2 regions of the Paenibacillus sp. LX16 genome follow, and region 2 is predicted to be linked to the other one. Evidence: riboswitches for the same ligand, from Rfam matches in the RefSeq annotation. Region 2 holds a riboswitch; the other holds the start of a gene.
What was found. Region 2 has a riboswitch for S-adenosylmethionine ahead of metA (homoserine O-acetyltransferase MetA). Riboswitches for the same ligand answer to the same signal wherever they lie in the genome.

Region 1 (3,546 bases), 2.9 Mb from region 2:
ATCGGGTGCGTCCTTTGAGCAGGAGCCTGAGCTGGCGGCACGTGTTTTGGAGCGATTAGCAGCGGGTGAGCAAGAGTGGCCGCTAGTTTTCATTGTGGATGATGCCAAAGAAGTCGTTCGCTCTCAAGCCTCGTTTCTGTGGACGGTATTCACACGCTTTAACCCGGCTACAGATATGTACGCGGACAGCGAGGTGCGTTTGCATCATCTGAACTATAAGCTGCCGATTGTAGTGGATGCGCGTATGAAGCCGGGGTATCCGGATGAGGTGTTACCGCGTGAGGATATTGTTAAGCTTGTAGATCAACGATGGACGAGTTATTTCGCTTGACGCCCTAATTAAACCTACAGCCGGATTTTACATTTATAAGGAGGTGTAAGCATGATACGCAAGCTACTGGGTGAGCCGCCACGTGTGAACAAGGGCATCCTGCTAGATGCCATGAATAGCATGTCAGATATGTTGAACCTGCTGGAACGGCAAATTCAGGCTGGTGGAGATCCGACCCACGATTTTCGAAAGGCGGATATTTTGACACGCGGTCTAATGTCATCTCTGGATGAACTGGAGCAGAGCCATCATGCTGCCGCCTTTTTCCGAATGAAAGTGAAAGCCGGATACGCTGAAGATATGAGCGAGGATGAAAAATCCGATTATGCATTATATGTTTTCTTTTATAAAGATGGGTTTGTTCGGGTTTTCTCTATTTTGGATAAGCTTGGTAACTGGCTAAATGATCTGTGTGATTTAAAAACAGGGCAGTATAAGGCGCATTATTCGTATTTTACCGTGTTGCGGCAGCTCAAGTATCTCAAAATGCATCCTATATTGACCGATAATTTAATTGATATCAAGGATACTTACAACGATGCCATCAATCGGCTGCGTAAGCGTCGGAATACGGAGATACACTATATGAATACGGAAATGCAGGATGATCTCTGGCAACGACACCGAGCTTTGTATGGAAAAATCCAATTGGAGGACCTCGATCACCATTTGGAAGATTTGCAGCAGGGCTTGGAAATGGTGTGTCGGTCGTTGTCAATCGCCTTTACTTATACTGCGAAACAATGGGAGAACCGGGCAGTACGCCCAAAAATATGATAGAAAATATCCTTTGACAAAGCAATGTAAACTATCTATACTGAAACCTAGTTTCAGAAAAATGCTTGAATTATGTTTTTTTATATAAACTTAACGGACAGCTAAAGCTGGAGTTTAACATATTTTTCTTATCCAGAGAGGTGGAGGGACTGGCCCGATGAAGCCCGGCAACCCGTTCTTTCCCGGTGTAATACACTGGGAGGGAACATGATGGTGCTAATTCCTACAAAACCGCTAGAGTTATAGCGATTTTGGCAGATGAGAAAAGGTTCGCAAGGTGGGGCCCTTTTCATTCTGTGAAAGGGGCTCTTTTTGTATAAATAAATAGCGATTTTATACAATCCTGAGAGATGACAACTGGTTAAAAGGGTAAGGAAGAAGTGAAGGAGGTCGCAGCACGTTGATAGAGCTTAAGCAGTTAACCAAGCATTATGGCAAAGGCAACCGACGCGTTAATGCGCTGTCTGGGTTGAATCTTTCTATAAAGCGTGGAGAAATATTCGGAGTGATTGGTCACTCCGGGGCGGGGAAAAGTACGTTGATCCGCTGTATTAATTTATTGGAACGCCCTACTTCAGGTGAAGTATGGGTAGACGGGGTAAACCTCACCACTGTGAGTCAATCCCAATTACAAATGCAGCGCCGAAAAATCGGAATGATTTTTCAGCATTTTAATTTGTTGTCCTCGGCGACGGTGTATGACAATATTGCATTTCCATTGCGGCTGGTAAACACGCCCAAGCAGAAGCTGGACAAGAAGGTTCGTGAACTGCTGGAATTGGTGGGTCTTGAAGAACACAGTGGAAAATATCCGTCACAGCTCTCAGGTGGACAGAAGCAACGGGTAGGAATTGCACGGGCGCTGGCTAGTGATCCTCATGTATTGCTGTGTGACGAAGCGACTTCAGCGCTTGATCCGCAGACGACGGGGTCTATCCTGAAATTGCTGCTGGATATTAATCAGCGCTTTAATTTAACCATCGTACTGATTACACATGAAATGCATGTCATTCAAAGCATCTGTGATAAAGTTGGCGTCATTCATCAGGGCGACATCGTGGAGCAAGGTCCGGTGGCGGAAGTATTTTTGAAGCCGCAGCACCAGGTAACCAAGGACTTTATCCAACGGGAGTCAGAACATCCCGAAGAGTTACAAGCAGCGATTGCGGCAGCAGGTGGCGGCGAGTCAGCGCAGGTAGTACGTATCTCCTTCTTGGGCAGTAAAACATATGATGCGATTCTGTCGCGTACGGCTCGAAGCACTGGTGTTGATTTTGCGATCTTGCAGGGAACCATATCTACCATTAAAAATGTACCCTATGGTCAGCTAATCGTTCGTTTTGAAGGAAATCATGAGGATATAGAGCATACGCTGCGCGAAGTGTCTGGGCAAGGACTTGATGTGGAGGTGATCGGACAATGAGCGAACTTGATTTTTCACAAGTGAGTTGGGAAGAGCTAGGGAATTCTACGCTGGAAACCCTTCAGATGCTTGGGGCATCCGCATTGTTCACCCTCATTATTGGTTTGCCGCTCGGCATATTATTGTTTCTGGCGAGCCGCTCCTCGTTAACTCTGATGAAGGTGATATACATTGTATTATCATTCATCGTTAACATTTTACGTTCCGTACCCTTTATCATTTTGATCGTTGCACTTATTCCTTTTACACGATCGCTGGTAGGTACCTCGACCGGGGTGTTGGGAACCATTCCACCATTGGTTATTGGGGCTGCCCCATTCTTCGCACGTCTTGTCGAAACGTCTCTGCGTGAAGTGGACAAGGGCGTCATTGAAGCCGCACAAGCGATGGGTGCCTCGACAGGACAAATTATCCGGCGTGTGCTGTTACGTGAGGCACTTCCGGGTCTGCTCGCCGCATTAACCATTACCGTCGTTACACTCGTATCCTACACGGCAATGTCCGGGATGATCGGGGGCGGTGGACTAGGTACACTGGCTATCAACTACGGCTATTATCGTTATGAAACGGCTGTAATGATCGTTGCGGTCGTGCTGATGGTCGTATTGGTACAATTGCTGCAAATGGCGGGAGATCGTCTCGTGCGGCATTATACTCGAAAATAGGGAAAACATATAGATATCCTTATTGATCAGGACGTCTGCTCCTGAATATTACAAACTTATTGGAGGGGTAATAACATGAAGAAATGGGTATTGGCTGTATTAAGCTTGACATTAATTGCGGTGCTGGCTGCTTGCGGTACAAAGAGCACAACATCGGATACAAACAATGCGAACGAAAATACAGGCGGATCACCACGTGAAGTGGAGCTGAAAGTTGGAGCTTCTCCTGTGCCACATGCGGAAATTTTGGAAGCAATCAAGCCTCAGTTGGAAAAAGAAGGGGTTCGCCTACAAGTCGTTCAGTTTAACGACTATGTACAGCCGAACGTTCAATTGTTTGACAAGCAGCT
Region 2 (3,546 bases):
TCCGGTAATGACCGTCAATGGCATAAATACGGTCGTTATTGCCGTAAACACACGCATAATTTCATTGGCACGATTGGCGATACTGGATTGATAAGCTTCTCGAAGGTTACCCATCAAGTCGCGGTAAGTTTCAAAAGTCTCCGAAATTTTCACAGCATTTTCATAAATGTCGCTGAAATATTTTTGTAATTGATCGTCGATGAGTCGCAAATCCCGTTTGTTCAGGGTATTGATGACTTCCTTTTGTGGACCCAGCACTTTTTTCAGCCACAGAATCTCACTTCGCAAGCCGATGATTTCGTTCAAATGCGACTTTTTCGTATGCATTAGAATATCTTCTTCCAGCTTTTCAATGCGGACCTCAATCCGGTCACCAACCAGAAAATAGTTGTCAACAATCAAGTCGACCAACAGATACATAAAACGGTCAGGCTGGCTGACTTCTTGCTCCCACAGCATAGGCTTGAGGGTACGAAGCTCATTGATTTTCTGCTTGGTCACCGTAATGATAAAATGGCGGCCGAGAAAAATGTTCAACGCTCGCAAAAATATTTCTTCATCATCAAAACGAATGCTATTTACAACGATAAAATAATGGCTTTCATAAATTTCAATCTTCGGACGCTGCTCTTCTTCACTCAAACAATCTTCTACTGCAAGATCATGCATGGAAAATAAAGGTTGGAGCACTGCCAAATCATCGACATCGGCATCAATCCAATAAAAACCTTCTGCCGGTGCAGTAAGCGCCATTTCAATTTCTTCGACAGGGGTAAAAACCCCGTTGTTGACCAAACGGATTTTCATATATGTCACTCCTTATGCTCCGTCGTAACGGAAATACGTTTACCTTAAGCATAAGGAATGGACTCAGTTAGCCAGTTAGCCGGTGCGGGTAAGCGTGCACTTCCATCAAAAGCCGGAGGCTTTTGGAGCATGCAGAGCCTGGCGTCCCGTCTTTCGGCAAGCTGAAGTCATTCCTATGCTGTTGTTCAGGGATCGCCGCCTATTCGGACTCGGGTCGCCTTCCATTCCGGATTCACCTCTCAAATGTTCTTTTTTAGATTGCCACAGTATCGCAGGAAACACTCAAATCTGCACTACTGCTCCATATTTTTGCCTAATAGCACTTGTATAGTATAACGCTCGGCCTACGGCCTTTCAAGCGCAAAATCATGGGCTAAATCGACAGTAGTGGCAAGAGCTGCCGCGGTAGGAGGATATGATTTAACCTATGGAAAAGGTAGACAAAATGTGAATGCAGGGCACAAATTTACAAGTCCTATCTTGACGAAGCCCAGCCGATGCATTAAAGTGAACAACAAGAACTTTGTGAACCCAAAATGAATATAGCGAAATCTTATCAAGAGCAGGTGGAGGGACTAGCCCGATGATACCCGGCAACCGGCGATTTTAATCGCACGGTGCTAATTCTTGCAGGACGCGCGCTTTGTACAAAGAGCGTCGCCCTGACAGATGAGAGAGGCGCATATGGATACAAATATGACCTTTCTCTAACCAGAGAAAGGTCTTTTTATTATATGCCCGGCATCTCAACAAGACGATTTTCGCAAAACTTACCGAACAAGGAGTGAGTTTACATGCCGATTAAAATCCCAGACACGCTACCTGCCAAGGAAGTGCTGGAGGGCGAAAATATTTTCGTAATGGATGAAAGCCTGGCTTATCATCAGGACATTCGTCCATTGCGTATCGCCATTTTGAATTTAATGCCTACAAAGGAAACGACGGAAACCCAACTGTTGCGCTTGGTCGGCAATACGCCGCTGCAAGTGGACGTCACGCTGGTGCACATGAAGTCTCATATATCCAAAAATACATCGCAAGAATATTTGAACATGTTCTATAAAACGTTTGACGAGATCAAGAACAGTCGTTTTGACGGCATGGTCATTACAGGAGCCCCGGTTGAACAGCTTGAGTTTGAGGATGTGAACTACTGGGAGGAGATCCGGCAAATCTTTGAATGGACGAAAACGAATGTAACTTCGACCATGCACATTTGTTGGGCCTCACAGGCAGGTTTATACCATCATTTCAATGTCCCGAAATACGGGCTCGATTACAAATGCTTTGGCGTATTTCCACACACCGTGATTAAACCTAAAGTAAAATTGCTACGCGGCTTTGATGAACTGTTTTATGCTCCTCACTCCAGACATACGGAGGTTCGGCGAGAAGATATTGATCATATTGCCGAATTAGAAGTTTTATCCGAATCCGAGGAAGCTGGAGTGTACCTGGTAGCCACGCTTGACGGTAAACAAATTTTTGTAACTGGACATTCTGAATATGACCCGCTTTCACTGAAATGGGAATATGACCGCGATGTGGCCAAAGGAATGGATATTGAAGTTCCCAAAAATTATTTTCCTAATGATGATCCTGAGCGCACACCGCCCTCAATCTGGCGGGCACACGCCAATTTATTATTCTCGAATTGGCTGAACTATTATGTATACCAAGAAACGCCTTATGATATCGGGCCCCAGATTTAAAAAGGGGCTTGTAGTTTACCCTTGTACAGTACCACCTTGCAGTAGCGCAGCAGTATAGTCTTTGACATCCATTTTTGCAGGATATGTTATAGCACCCACTATGGAAGTTAACAGGAGGATTCATATGAGTGAGAAACAGTGGAAAATCGAAAGCAGATTGGCACAAATCGGCTCAGTAGAGGAGCCAGTAACCGGGGCTGTTAATTACCCGATTTACCAATCTACGGCGTTCCGCCATCCCCGTCTGGGTCAAAGCACAGGATTTGATTACATTCGGACGATCAATCCCACGCGAAAGGTACTGGAAGAGGCTTCTGCTGCACTTGAATCGGGTGATGCAGGCTTTGCATGCAGCTCAGGTATGGCGGCGCTGCAAACGGTATTTGCATTGTTTGGACAGGGAGATCATCTCATAGTATCGCTGGATCTGTATGGCGGGACCTATCGTTTGTTGGAGCGTATTTTATCTAAATTTGGTGTAACAGCCAGTTATGTGGATACAAACGATCTTAAAGCGCTCGAACAGTCATGTCGACCGAATACCAAAGCTGTATTCATAGAAACACCTACAAATCCGTTAATGATGATTACTGATATTCGAGCGGTGGCTGAATGGGCATCACAACATCAGTTGCTTACCATTGTAGATAATACGCTGCTAACCCCATATTTCCAGCGACCATTGGAACTGGGCGCGGATATTGTGGTACATAGCGCAACCAAATATTTGGGTGGACACAACGATGTGCTGGCAGGGTTGATCGTAACCAAAGGCAAAGAGCTATCAGCTGAAATTGCCTTTCTGCACAATTCCATAGGGGCCGTGCTTTCCCCAAGCGACTGCTACCAGTTAATGAAGGGCATGAAGACGTTAGCGCTGCGTATGGACCGACATGAGCATAATGCAACAGTGCTGTCTAACTATTTACTGACGCATCCGGCGGTGGCGGAAGTATTTTATCCAGCTCTCGAAGGCCATCCAGGTCGTGAGATTCAAAATAAACAATCCAGCGGAAATACAGGTATC

Region 1: it holds a riboswitch for S-adenosylmethionine, as region 2 does, so the genes downstream of both, T3H97_RS20985 (methionine ABC transporter ATP-binding protein) here and metA (homoserine O-acetyltransferase MetA) in region 2, are expected to answer to the same signal.

What each region holds. Positions count from the first base shown of each region.
Region 1 covers NZ_CP141152.1:4,681,643-4,685,188, reverse strand. The annotation lists gene T3H97_RS20995 (UbiD family decarboxylase) at 1-331, shown strand, start outside; gene T3H97_RS20990 (Cthe_2314 family HEPN domain-containing protein) at 383-1,108, shown strand; SAM riboswitch class I at 1,234-1,373, shown strand; gene T3H97_RS20985 (methionine ABC transporter ATP-binding protein) at 1,509-2,531, shown strand; gene T3H97_RS20980 (methionine ABC transporter permease) at 2,528-3,196, shown strand; gene T3H97_RS20975 (MetQ/NlpA family ABC transporter substrate-binding protein) at 3,272-3,546, shown strand, end outside.
Region 2 covers NZ_CP141152.1:1,666,960-1,670,505, forward strand. The annotation lists gene corA (magnesium/cobalt transporter CorA) at 1-807, opposite strand, end outside; SAM riboswitch class I at 1,358-1,483, shown strand; gene metA (homoserine O-acetyltransferase MetA) at 1,602-2,519, shown strand; gene T3H97_RS07655 (PLP-dependent transferase) at 2,644-3,546, shown strand, end outside.